2 regions of the Aquipuribacter aurantiacus genome follow, and region 1 is predicted to be linked to the other one. Evidence: predicted binding sites of a transcription regulator. Region 1 holds the regulator's gene; the other holds the start of a gene.
The links. The regulator LexA, encoded in region 1, represses DNA repair genes until DNA is damaged. The targets are predictions, from matches to a motif close to TCGAACANNTGTTCGA.

Region 1 (6,110 bases):
GACGCAGCAGGGCCAGGGCGCGGGGCACGAGCCGGGCGGAGGCGGACGGGAACGCGACGAGCCGGACGGTGCCCGCGGCCAGGCCCGCCACGGCCAGCACCTCGCTCTCGGCCGCGGCCAGCAGGTTCTCCACCCCGACGGCGTGCCGGGCCAGGACACGTCCGGGCTCCGTGGGCCGCGACCGGCGACCGGTCCGTTCCACCAGGGCCGTGCCGATGCTGCGCTCCGCCCGGCGCAGCTGCTGGCTCGCGGCGGGCTGGCTGATCCCGAGCCGTCGCGCCGCCGCCGAGATCGACCCCTCGTCGTTCACCGCGCGCAGCAGCCGGAGCAGGTCCACGTCGATCGCCATGGCAGGACGGTACGTCCGACCCTGCTCGATCCATAACCCGGAGCAATGGGCCAGGGCCAGAACCCGGCCTTGTCGGATGGGTCGCCCACCGGGACCCTGGTGCCATGTCGACCGACGCGTGGGCCCCGGCCCCGGGCTACCTGAACGCCAGCACCTTGGGGCTGCCGCCCCGCCGCACCGCGGACGCCCTCCGCGCCGCGGTCGACGACTGGCAGGCCGGGCGGGCCTGCGCGGTCGCCTACGGCGACGTCGTCGAGGCCGCCCGCGGCCTGTACGCCCGGCTGGTGGGGGTGCCCACGGCCTGGGTGGCCGTCGGGTCGCAGGCCTCGGTGATGGTCGCCGAGGTCGCGGCCGCGCTGCCGGACGGGGCCACGGTGGTCGTGGTGGAGGGGGACTTCACCTCGGTGACCGGGCCCTTCGAGGCGCAGTCGCGCCGTGGTGTCCGGCTGGTGCCCGTGCCGCTGGAGGAGCTGGCGGCTGTGGTGCGGGCGACGCGGCCCGCCGCGGTGGCGTTCTCCCTGGCCCAGTCGGTCGACGGCCGGCTCGTCGACGCCGCGGCGGTGGCCGACGCGGCGCGGGCGGTCGGCGCCCTGACGCTGTGCGACACCACCCAGGCCACCGGGTGGCTGGACCTGGACGCCGGTGACTGGGACGTCACGGTGTGCTCGGCCTACAAGTGGCTCTGCTGCCCGCGGGGGAGCGCGTTCATGACGGTGCGCCCGGAGGCGCTGGACCGCCTCGCCGGGCACAACCGAGGCTGGTACTCCGGCGCCGACGTGTGGACCTCGGTCTACGGGCTCGGGTTCGCGCCGGCCCCCGACGCGCGCCGGTTCGACGTCAGCCCCGCCTGGCTGGCCTGGGTGGGGGCCGTGACGTCGCTGGAGACGCTGCTGGCCGTTCCGGCCGCGCATCGACGTCGCCACGGGGCCGCCCTGGCGGACCAGCTGCGGTCCCGGCTGGGCCTGCCGGCTCAGGCACGGCCGGTGCTCTGCCTGGAGGACCGGCACGGCTCGGTCCTGACGGCGCTGACGTCGGCGGGCTGCACGGCGGCGGCGCGAGGGGGCCGGGTACGCCTGGCGTTCCACCTGTGGAACGACGTCGACGACGTCGACCGGGTGGTCGACGCCCTGTCCGGCTCGGGGACCCGCTCCCTCGTACGGGCCTGAGGGGCGCGACCGCGGCCGGACGAACCACGGGGCGCCTACCCTGGTCCCCGTCATGCAGTGCTCCTACTTCGACGCCGGCGCCTGCCGCTCCTGCCGTCTCATGGGGGTGCCGCACGCGCAGCAGGTGTCCGACCAGGAGCGCCACTGCCGCAGCCTCGTCGGCGGGCCGTCGGACCTGCAGTGGCTCCCGGCCGTCGCCGGAGCCGAGGCGGGCTACCGCAACAAGGCCAAGATGGTCGTCGGGGGCACCCTCGCCGAGCCCACCCTGGGCATCCTCGACGCCTCGGGCCGAGGCATCGACCTGCGGGCGTGCGGCATCTGCAGCCCGGGCCTGCGGGCGGCGCTGCCCGAGCTGGCCCGCTTCGTCACGCTGGCCTCGCTCACCCCCTACGACGTCCCGTCGGGCCGCGGTGAGCTCAAGCACCTGCTGGTCACCGAGGCGCCCGACGGCGGCCTGATGGTCCGCTTCGTCCTGCGCTCGCAGGAGCCCGTGGCCCGGATCCGCAAGCACCTGCCGACCCTGCTCTCGGCCCTGCCGCAGGTGGTGGTCGCGTCGGTCAACCTGCAGCCGGTGCACGCCGCGGTGCTCGAGGGCGAGCGGGAGATCCTGCTCACCGAGACGGCCACGCTGCGCATGGCGGTGGCGGGTCTCGACCTGCACCTGCCGCCGCAGAGCTTCTTCCAGACCAACACCGAGGTCGCGACCACGCTGTACCGGCAGGTGGCCGCCTGGGTGGACGAGGTGGCGCCGGCGACGGTCTGGGACCTGTACTGCGGGGTGGGCGGGTTCGCCCTGGTCTGCGCCGGGGCCGGTCGGACCGTGGTGGGGGTGGAGACCAGCGTGGAGGCGGTCGCCGGCGCCCGGCTCAGCGCGCGGGAGGCCGGGGCGGAGGGGGTGCGCTTCGAGGCCGCGGACGCGACCGCATGGGTGCTCGCGGCCGAGGAGGTCCCAGACCTCGTCGTCGTCAACCCACCACGTCGTGGCATCGGCCCGGAGCTCGCGGACTGGTTGGAGCGCAGCGGGCGCCACGTCGTGTACTCCAGCTGCAACGCCGACTCGCTCGCCCGCGACCTCCGGTCGATGCCATCGCTGCGTCCACGCCGGGCGCAGGTGCTCGACATGTTCCCGCAGACGCCGCACTACGAGGTCGTCGTCCTGCTGGAGCGCGAGGACTGACCCACCCCGGGGATCAGACCCGGCGCAGCACCGCCGTCACCTTGCCGAGCAGCGTGGCGTCGTCGCCGGGGATCGGCGTGAAGGCCGGGTTGTGCGGCATCAGCCAGACGTGACCGTCCCGGCGGCGGTAGGTCTTGACCGTCGCCTCGCCGTCGATCATGGCCGCGACGATCTCGCCGTTCTCGGCCACCTGCTGCTGGCGGACCACCACCCAGTCGCCGTCGCAGATGGCCGCGTCGATCATCGAGTCACCCACGACCTGCAGCAGGAACAGCGTCCCCTCGCCGACCACCTGGCGGGGGAGCGGGAAGACGTCCTCGACGACCTGCTCGGCCAGCAGCGGACCACCGGCGGCGATGCGACCCACCAGGGGGACCATGCTCGTCTCGGACGCGCTGGTGCCCTCGTCGTCGTGGGCCCCGGCCCGGAAGCTCAGGGTCTGCTCCTGCTCCCTCGCGCGCTGCGGGGCCCGCTGCGACGTCACGTCGGCGGGCGTGCGGACCCGGCGACCGTCCTCCGGGTTGACGACCTCGATGGCGCGGGGCCGGTTGGGGTCCCGGCGCAGGTAGCCCTTGCGCTCCAGCGTCGCCAGCTGGTGCGCGACGCTGCTGGGCGACGTGAGGCCGACCGCCTCACCGATCTCCCGCATGGACGGCGGGTAGCCCCGCGCCTCCACGGCGTCCCGGATGGTGTCCAGGACGTGACGCTGCCGGGGGGTCAGACCGTCCAGGTCGGTGGTGGGCATCGCGGGCTCCTTCGCGTGGTCCGGGCCGGTCGGGTCCGGTGCTCCCGGGGGTTGTGTCCGCCCCCCGGTGTTGGCTCTCGATCATGAAGTTAGGCCGTCGAACACCTGTCCACAAGCACCGACGCCGGTGTGTCTCGCCCGATGCAGGGCCTGGACCTGCGGGGATGCCCGTCGGTTCGAACATACGCTCGACAAAGTCTCGACCTGAGGTTAACGTACAGGTGTTCGACCGGACCGACCCGGACTCGAACACGCGTCTGGAGGAGATCGACATGAGCACCCTCGCACCCACCGCCGTCCCCACCCTCGCCGCCGTGCCCGCCTCGGTCCGTCCCGGGCGTCCTGCCGTGCCCGTCGGTCCCCGGCTGGTCCTGACGCGGCGGGGGCGGCGCTCGCTGCGCCTGATGGCGTTCGTCGGGGTGACGACGCTGCTCGCCGCCGGTCTGGTGCTGCTGTGGCTCGCCGTCGCGTCGGTCGTGGCGCCCGGTGCCGTCGCCGGCGACGGGACCGCGGGGGTGCGCACGGGCGCCGCGTCCGTGGAGGCCGACGTGCCCACGGTCACCGTGGTGGTCGGGCGGGGCGACACGCTCTGGCAGATCGCCCGGGCGCACGCCCCGGAGCGTGACCCGCGCGCCGTAGTCGCCGACGTCGTCCAGCTGAACGAGCTCACCAGCACGGGCGTGCACGTGGGGGACCAGCTCCTCGTGCCGACGGCCTGAGCGGTCGCACCGTAAGGCCCCCGTCCCCCCTTCGCCGGTGACGGGGGCCGTCGTCGTCACCCACCCGCGGGGGGATCGCCAGCCGTCGGCCGTCCCGCCCGGGCGCTTGCGTTCCTGTGGTCCGGTGTTACGGTTGGCACAACATCTAGTAGTTACACAGATGTCGTTCGTCCACATCTGGTCCACAGGTCGTCCACAGCGACACGCCGGGCCGTCAACAGGTTGCGCACAGCCCCGTCCACAGGCGGGGAGCCGAACCGGCACGCGGCCGCCGTCCACGAGAGCGAGGTCGCGTCATGCGGTGCCCCTTCTGCCGTCACGGTGACTCCCGTGTCGTGGACTCACGGATGACCGACGACGGGGCGGCCATCCGCCGCCGTCGTCAGTGCCAGGACTGCGACCGCCGCTTCACCACGCTGGAGTCGGCGAGCCTCACGGTCGTCAAGCGGTCCGGGGCCAGCGAGCCGTTCTCGCGGGCCAAGGTCGTGTCCGGCGTCCGCAAGGCCTGCCAGGGTCGCCCGGTCTCCGAGGACGACCTGGCCCTGCTCGCGCAGCGGGTCGAGGAGCAGATCCGCCAGACCGGCGCCGCCGAGATCGAGGCGCACGAGATCGGGCTGAGCATCCTGCCGCCGCTGCGCGAGCTGGACGAGGTGGCCTACCTGCGCTTCGCCAGCGTCTACCGCGCCTTCGACTCCCTCGAGGACTTCGAGGCCGCGATCACCCTGCTCCGCGTCGAGCGCGAGCAGCAGACCACCTGACCGTCAGACCCCGCCGCGACCATGGGTCGTGGACGGGGCCGAGCAGCCCCAGGCGCCACCGCACCGACCCGTACGCGAACCAGCACCGTCCGACCGCCGAATGATCAGGGGACAGCAATGACCGAGACCACCTCCAAGCGAACGACCAAGCCGGCCCGGAAGACCTCCGGCGGCATGGCCGTCGAGCGCGTCTGGACCACCCCGGGGGTGCATCCCTACGACCAGGTCACCTGGGAGTCGCGTGACGTCGTCCAGACCAACTGGAAGTCCGGCGAGACGATCTTCGAGCAGCGTGGGGTGGAGTTCCCCGACTTCTGGTCGGTCAACGCGTCCTCGATCGTCACGACCAAGTACTTCCGTGGTGCGGTCGGCGCCGACAACCGCGAGCGGAGCCTGCGCCAGCTGATCGACCGGGTCGTGCTGACCTACACCAAGGCGGGCAAGGAGCACGGCTACTTCGCGACCGACGAGGACGCAGAGGTCTTCGAGCACGAGCTGACCTGGATGCTCCTGCACCAGGTGTTCAGCTTCAACAGCCCCGTCTGGTTCAACGTCGGGACGCCGGCCCCGCAGCAGGTCAGCGCCTGCTTCATCCTCGCCGTCGACGACACGATGGACTCGATCCTCAACTGGTACCGCGAGGAGGGGCGCATCTTCAAGGGCGGTTCCGGCGCCGGCCTCAACCTGTCGCGGATCCGCTCCAGCAAGGAGCTGCTGTCCTCCGGCGGCACGGCGTCGGGCCCGGTCTCGTTCATGCGGGGCGCCGACGCCTCCGCGGGGACCATCAAGTCCGGTGGCGCGACCCGTCGCGCGGCCAAGATGGTCGTGCTCGACATCGACCACCCGGACATCGAGGAGTTCGTCGAGACGAAGGCGCGCGAGGAGGACAAGATCCGCGCGCTCCGCGACGCCGGCTACGACATGGACCTCGGTGGCAAGGACATCACCAGCGTCCAGTACCAGAACGCCAACAACTCCGTCCGGGTCTCCGACGAGTTCATGCGCGCCGTGGAGTCCGGCAGCGCGTTCGGCCTGCGCTCGCGCAGCACCGGCGAGGTCATCGAGACCGTCGACGCCCAGGAGCTGTGGGGCAAGGTCGCCGAGGCCGCGTGGGCCTGCGCCGACCCGGGCATCCAGTACGACGACACCATCAACGACTGGCACACCACGCCGGAGTCGGGCCGCATCAACGCGTC
Region 2 (6,110 bases), on a different contig from region 1:
TAGGTGTCCATCATCGACACGCAGGTGACCCGCTGCGGCCCGAACTGCGCGAGCACCGCGTCGTAGACCTCCATCCGACGGTCGGACTCCACGTCGACGTCGACGTCGGGCAGCGTGGCCCGCAGCGGCGACAGGAACCGCTCCATCAGCAGGCCGTGGCGGACCGGGTCCACCCCGGAGACCCCCAGCACGTGGCAGACCAGGCTGCCGGCGCCCGAGCCGCGCGCGGCGACCCGGATGCCCAGACCGCGGGTCAGGTCGCACACCTGCGCGACGGTGAGGAAGTACCCGGCGAAGCCCAGCCGGTCGATCACGGCGAGCTCGTCGCCCAGCCGCGCCTCGATGTCGGCGGGACCGACCAGACCCGTCGGGGAGCGCACCGAGGAGGAGCCGTAGCGGCTCTGCAGGCCCTCGCGGCAGCGGGCGGCCAGCACGGCCTGCAGGTCGGTGGTGGCCGAGTAGCCCAGCACCTCGGCCTCGGGCAGGTGCACCGAGCCGACGGACAGGTCGGCGGCCGGGTCGAGCCGGCACCGGTCGGCCAGCGCGGCCGTCGTGGCCAGCAGCCGGGCGGCCAGGGCGTCCGGGCCCGCCCCGGTCTCGCTGCCGGGCAGGCCGGCGGCCAGGACGGCGACCTCGCGCGCCCGCCGGGCCATGTCGGCCCCGTCGGCCAGGTGCCCGGCGGAGGTGGTGCGGTCCAGGTGGCGGGGGTCGAGGGCGACCAGGCGGCGGGCGGCGTCCAGCACGTCGACGACCAGGCCCTGGTCGGGGTCGACGTGGCGCACGGCGTTGGTGAGCACCGTCGGCACCCCGGCGGCGTCGGCGACCGCGAGCATCCGCCCGGCCAGCCCGACGCTGCCCACGGTGTCGCGGCGGCTGCGGTGGTGGACGAGCTCGACGTACAGGCTGCCGGCCGGCAGCCGGGCCGCCCAGCGCCTGAGCAGCCGCACGGCCAGGTCGTCGCGGCGGGCGAGCACGGCCCGGCCGACCTCGGAGGTGGGTCCCAGCAGCACCGCCAGCGCAGGCGCCCCCGTCCCCCCGGTCGGCCCGGAGGTGTCGACGGCGTGGGAGACCAGCAGGTCCTCGGTGCTGACGGGACGACCGCGCGGGCTGCGGGCGTGCCCGGCGCTCACCAGCCGGCAGACCTGGGCCCAGCCCGCACCGGGCGGCAACCCGGTGCGGGGGTCGGCGGCGAGCGCGAGGACGGTGACGCGGGGGTGGCGGGGGTCGACCACGGCGCCTCCCCGGGCGGGGTTGCGCCGGGCCCCCGTCCCGCCCGTCCCGGCGCGGCCGCCCTGGGAGGGGTCGGCCCAGGCGGGCAGGCCGACGAGCGCCCCGGACGGCTCGACGGCCACGTCGACGCCCAGGACCGGGTCGATGCCGGCGTCGGCGCAGGCCACGGCGAACTTGACCGCGCCGTAGCAGCCGTCGCGGTCGGTGAGGGCGAGCGCGTCCATGCCGAGCTCGGCCGCGCGGGCGACCAGCGCCGCCGGGGTCGAGGCCCCGTGGCGCAGCGAGTAGCCCGAGGCGACGTGGAGGTGGGTGAACGCGCTCATCGGCGGACCGGCCGGGCGGGCGCCGTCACCGCGAGGCCGGGACCACGTCGGGCAGCACGGGCCGCCACGGCAGGGACAGCACCCGGGTGACGGCGCACAGGAACCGTTCGGCGTCGCGCAGCAGGTCGTCGGCGGCCCGGGAGTCGCAACCGCTGCGCTCGGGCAGCCGTGGCAGCCCGCCCAGGAACACGGCCCACTCCGTCAGCTCGGGCGCCAGCCGGGGCAGCACCTGCCACACGCTGCGCGGACGCGACCGGGCCGGACCCGGCCGACCCCGCACCGCGAGGACCGCCGTGGCCGCGCGCAGCGCCGCCAGGTGCGCGCCGGACCAGCGGGCCCGGGCGTCCAGCTCCGCGGCTGCGGTCCGCAGGCCCTCGCGCGAGCGCTCCAGCAGCGCCACGACCGCGGCGTTGACCTCGGCCGCACCGTCCGAGCCCGCACCGTCCGAACCTGCACCGTCCGAACCTGCACCGTCCGAACCTGCACCGTCCGAACCCGCACCGTCCGAACCCGCACCGTCCGAACCCGCACCGTCCGAGCCCGCACCGTGGTCCGGGAGGACGACGACCTGGTCGGGGCGGACCTGGTCGATCAGTCGAGCCGGCACAGCAACCACCACTCGTCCTGCCGGTCGTCACGAGCACGGTCGGCCGGAGCACCGGCACCGGCACCGGCCATCGCGGGCACGGCGACGGCCTGGGCCAGGTCGTACACACCCGTGCCGAGCTGACGCCCGGCGCCCGCCTCGACCCGCCACACCGTCCGCTCGGGCGCGACCCGGTGCCCGGGGGTGCGGGCGGCCTCCCACCACGGCTCGCTCTCCAGCCAGGTGGCCTGCACCTCGCGGACCACGTACAACCGGCCGCGCCACAGGAAGGCGTCCGGGACCCCGGTGGCGTCCCCGGTGGTGGTGGTCCTGACCTGGACGGGCTCGTCGTGACGGCGCACGATGACCTCCTCAGGGTGTTGTCGTGGCGATGATGTTCGAACACGTGTTCGTCGAACGCGTGTTCGAACAGTAGGCCGGTCGCCGGCATCCGTCCACCGCCCCGGCGAGTCGCCCGCCAGGACGGGGAGGGCACCCGCAGAGGCCCCCCCGGGAGCCCCGTCGTCCTAGGCTCCGGTCCGTGACCGAACCCCTCGACCTCACCGACCACCCGGGCGTCACCCGGGTGCGGCAGGCCCTGGCGCAGGCCGGCGTGCCCGACCGCATCCAGGTGCTGGACGCCGGCGCCCGCACCGCGGCCGAGGCCGCCGCCTCCCTCGGCGTGGGCGTCGCCCGGATCGCCAACTCGCTGGTCTTCGTCGCCCACCCGCACCCCGACGCCATGGGCGACGGCGACCCGTTCCCGGTCCTCGTCATGGCCTCCGGCGGGCACCGCGTCGACACCGACCTCGTCGCCGACCTGCTCGAGGTGGCCAGGGTCCGCCGGGCCGAGCCGGACCTGGTCCGCAGCGCCACCGGCTTCGTCATCGGCGGGGTGTCCCCCGTCGGGCACCCGAGCCCGCTGCCGACCCTGGTCGACGCCTCGCTGGCGGAGCTGGGCGAGGTGTGGGCGGCTGCCGGTCACCCGCACACGGTGTTCCCCACCGGCCACGACGAGCTGGTGCGCCTGACGGGTGGCCGCAGCGCCGTGGTGGGCCCGCCCCTGACCGCGGCGGGCGACGCCACCTAGACTCCCCGTCATGCCCGACGAAGGACAGCGAACCCCTCGCCGCGCCTTCCTGTCCCCGCTGGGGCTGCCGCTGGTGCTGGCGGGGCTGACGCTGCTGGCGCAGATCACCTACCCGCTGCTGGACGGGCGGGCCCTCGTGGTGTCCACCGTCGTGACGGTCCTGCTGTTCTGCGCGACGAGCCTGAGCCACGCCGCGCTGAGCCTGGGCGCCCGCGCGGCCGTCCTCCTCCTGCTCGTCGCCGGGGGCATCGGACTCGTCGCCGAGGCCGTCGGCACGGCCACGGGCTTCCCGTTCGGCCCGTACGAGTACACCGGGACGCTGGGCCCGGAGGTGCTCGACGTGCCCGTCGTCATCCCGCTGGCCTGGACCATGATGGCCTGGCCGACGCTGCTGCTGGGACGACGGCTGGCCGCCGCCGTCCTCGGCCGGGTCGACAACCGGCTCGGCCGTCGCACGGCGGCCTTCCTGCGGGCGGTCGTCACGGCCGCGGTGGGAGGTTTCGCCCTGGCCTCCTGGGACCTCTACCTCGACCCGCAGATGACCGACGCCGGCCACTGGGTCTTCTCCTCCCCCGAGCCCGGCCTGCCGGGCGTGCCGGGGATCCCGCTGACGAACTACGCGGGGTGGCTGCTGGTCGCCGTCCTCATGATCAGCGTGCTCGACGCCGTGATCCCCAACCGCGAGGTCGAGGAGTCGGTGCCCGCCCTGATGCTCGCCTGGACCTGGCTCGGCTCCGGTCTCGCGAACGTGGCCTTCTTCGGCCGGCCCGAGGTGGCCGCGTACGGCTTCGTCGGGATGGGCCTGGTGGTGGCCCCCTACCTGTGGCTGTTCTCCCGCCACCACCGCCGGACCGCGGCGACCGGCTCGACCGGGCCGCCCGGGACGAACGGGCCGAACGGGCCGCGTCACCCCCTCCCGCGACCGACGCGAGCGTGAGCCGCGGCCCCGAGCGGCTCACCGTCCTCGGCACCGGGCTGGCCGTCGCCCTCACGGCCCACACGGCGTGGAACGTCACCCGGCTGCGGCGTCCCGGCGACGAGCCGCCGCCCACCGCCGAACGGGTCAGCGTCCTGGTGCCGGCCCGCGACGAGGAGGCCTCGCTGCCCGCCCTGCTGGACTCGCTGTCCGAGCAGACCGGGGTCGCGGACCTCGAGGTCCTCGTCTGCGACGACGGCAGCACCGACGCCACGGCCGAGACCGTCCGCGACACGGCCCGCCGCGACGGGAGGGTGCGGCTGCTGACCGGGCAGGAACGTCCCGACGGCTGGGGGGGCAAGCCCTTCGCCTGCCACCAGCTGGCCGAGGCCGCGACCGGGTCCGTGCTGCTGTTCGTGGACGCCGACGTCGTCCTGGCCCCGCACGCCGTCGCCGCCACCGTCGACCTGCTCCGTCGCGCCCGCCTCGACCTCGTGTCGCCCTACCCCCGGCAGCTGGCCGTCACCCCCGGCGAGCGCCTGGTCCAGCCGCTGCTGCAGTGGTCCTGGCTGACCACGCTCCCGCTGGACGCCGCCGAGCGCTCCCCGCGCGCCAGCCTGGCCGCGGCCAACGGCCAGCTGCTCGCCGTCGACGCCGCCGCCTACCGACGCGCCGGTGGTCACGCGGCGGTGGCGGGCGAGGTGCTGGAGGACATCGCCCTGCTCCGCGCGGTCAAGCGCACGGGCGGTCGAGGGGTGCCCTGCGACGGCTCCCGCGTCGCCTCGTGCCGGATGTACACCTCGTGGGCCCAGGTCCAGGACGGCTACTCCAAGTCGCTGTGGTCAGCGTTCGGGTCCCCCGCCGGTGCGGCGGCCGTCATGGCGGTGCTCGGTCTCGTCTACGTCTGGCCGGCCGCGGCGGCGCTGCGCGGCTCCCGGGTCGGCCTGCTCGGCGTGGGCGCCGGGGTCCTCGGCCGCTACCTCACCGCGGAGGCGACGGGGGCCCGTTCCCTGCCCGACGCCCTGGCGCACCCGGTGTCGGTCCTGGCCGCGGCGTACCTCACCACCCGCTCGTTCGTGGGACGGTACCGGGGCACGCTGCGGTGGAAGGGCAGGGAGGTCCGGTGAGCAGAGTCGTCGTGGTGGGAGCAGGCCTGGGAGGCCTGGCCACCGCCGTCCGGCTGGCCCACGCGGGTCACGACGTGACGGTGCTGGAGCAGTCGGCCGCCGTCGGCGGCAAGCTCGGCCGCTACGCCCGGGACGGGTTCGTCTTCGACACCGGGCCGTCGCTGCTGACGCTCCCGTCGGTCTACGAGGACCTGTTCGCCCGGACCGGGGCCCCGCTGAGCCGCGTGCTGGACCTCGTCGCCCTGGACCCCGCGTTCCGCTACCGGTTCGCCGACGGCACCGTCCTGGACGTGCCCGGCGGCGGGGGCCGCCGGGTGGCCGCGGCCATGGACGCGGCCCTCGGCGAGGGCACGGGGGCCCAGTGGCTGGCGTTCCTGGAGCGGGCCGGCGCGATCTGGTCCGCCACCCGCGGGCCGTTCCTGGAGTCCCCGCTGGACGGGGTCAGGACGCTGGCCCGGGAGTCCCGCCGGGTCGACGACCTGGTGCGCATCGCGCCGTGGCGGAGCCTGCGCTCGCTGGGCCGGAAGTACCTGAAGGACCCGCGCCTGCGCACCCTGCTGGACCGGTACGCCACCTACACCGGCTCCGACCCGCGGCGCGCCCCCGCCGCCCTGGCCACCGTCCCCTACGTCGAGCAGACCTACGGCGCCTGGTACGTGCGAGGCGGGCTGCAGCAGCTGGGTGACGCGCTGGCGCAGCGGGCGCTGGAGTGCGGCGCCCGTGTCCGCACCGGCGCCGACGTGGCCGAGATCATCGTCAAGGACGTGCCCGGCCCCACAGGCTGGCGCACCCAGGGCGTCCGGCTGCGCGACGGCTCGGTGGTGGACGCCGACGTCGT

Region 2: the regulator LexA is predicted to act here: its motif matches at 2,553-2,568, upstream of ACR80Q_RS10015 (DUF6504 family protein).

What each region holds. Positions count from the first base shown of each region.
Region 1 covers NZ_JBPKAO010000003.1:11,056-17,165, reverse strand. The annotation lists gene ACR80Q_RS04965 (LysR family transcriptional regulator) at 1-349, opposite strand, end outside; gene ACR80Q_RS04960 (aminotransferase class V-fold PLP-dependent enzyme) at 454-1,515, shown strand; gene rlmC (23S rRNA (uracil(747)-C(5))-methyltransferase RlmC) at 1,568-2,692, shown strand; gene lexA (transcriptional repressor LexA) at 2,706-3,437, opposite strand; gene ACR80Q_RS04945 (LysM peptidoglycan-binding domain-containing protein) at 3,710-4,156, shown strand; gene nrdR (transcriptional regulator NrdR) at 4,453-4,914, shown strand; gene ACR80Q_RS04935 (vitamin B12-dependent ribonucleotide reductase) at 5,032-6,110, shown strand, end outside.
Region 2 covers NZ_JBPKAO010000006.1:62,997-69,106, forward strand. The annotation lists gene ACR80Q_RS10005 (DNA polymerase III subunit alpha) at 1-1,553, opposite strand, end outside; gene ACR80Q_RS10010 (SAV_6107 family HEPN domain-containing protein) at 1,579-1,953, opposite strand; gene ACR80Q_RS10015 (DUF6504 family protein) at 2,145-2,501, opposite strand; gene ACR80Q_RS10020 (YbaK/EbsC family protein) at 2,681-3,229, shown strand; gene ACR80Q_RS10025 (carotenoid biosynthesis protein) at 3,240-4,166, shown strand; gene ACR80Q_RS10030 (glycosyltransferase family 2 protein) at 4,163-5,272, shown strand; gene ACR80Q_RS10035 (phytoene desaturase family protein) at 5,269-6,110, shown strand, end outside.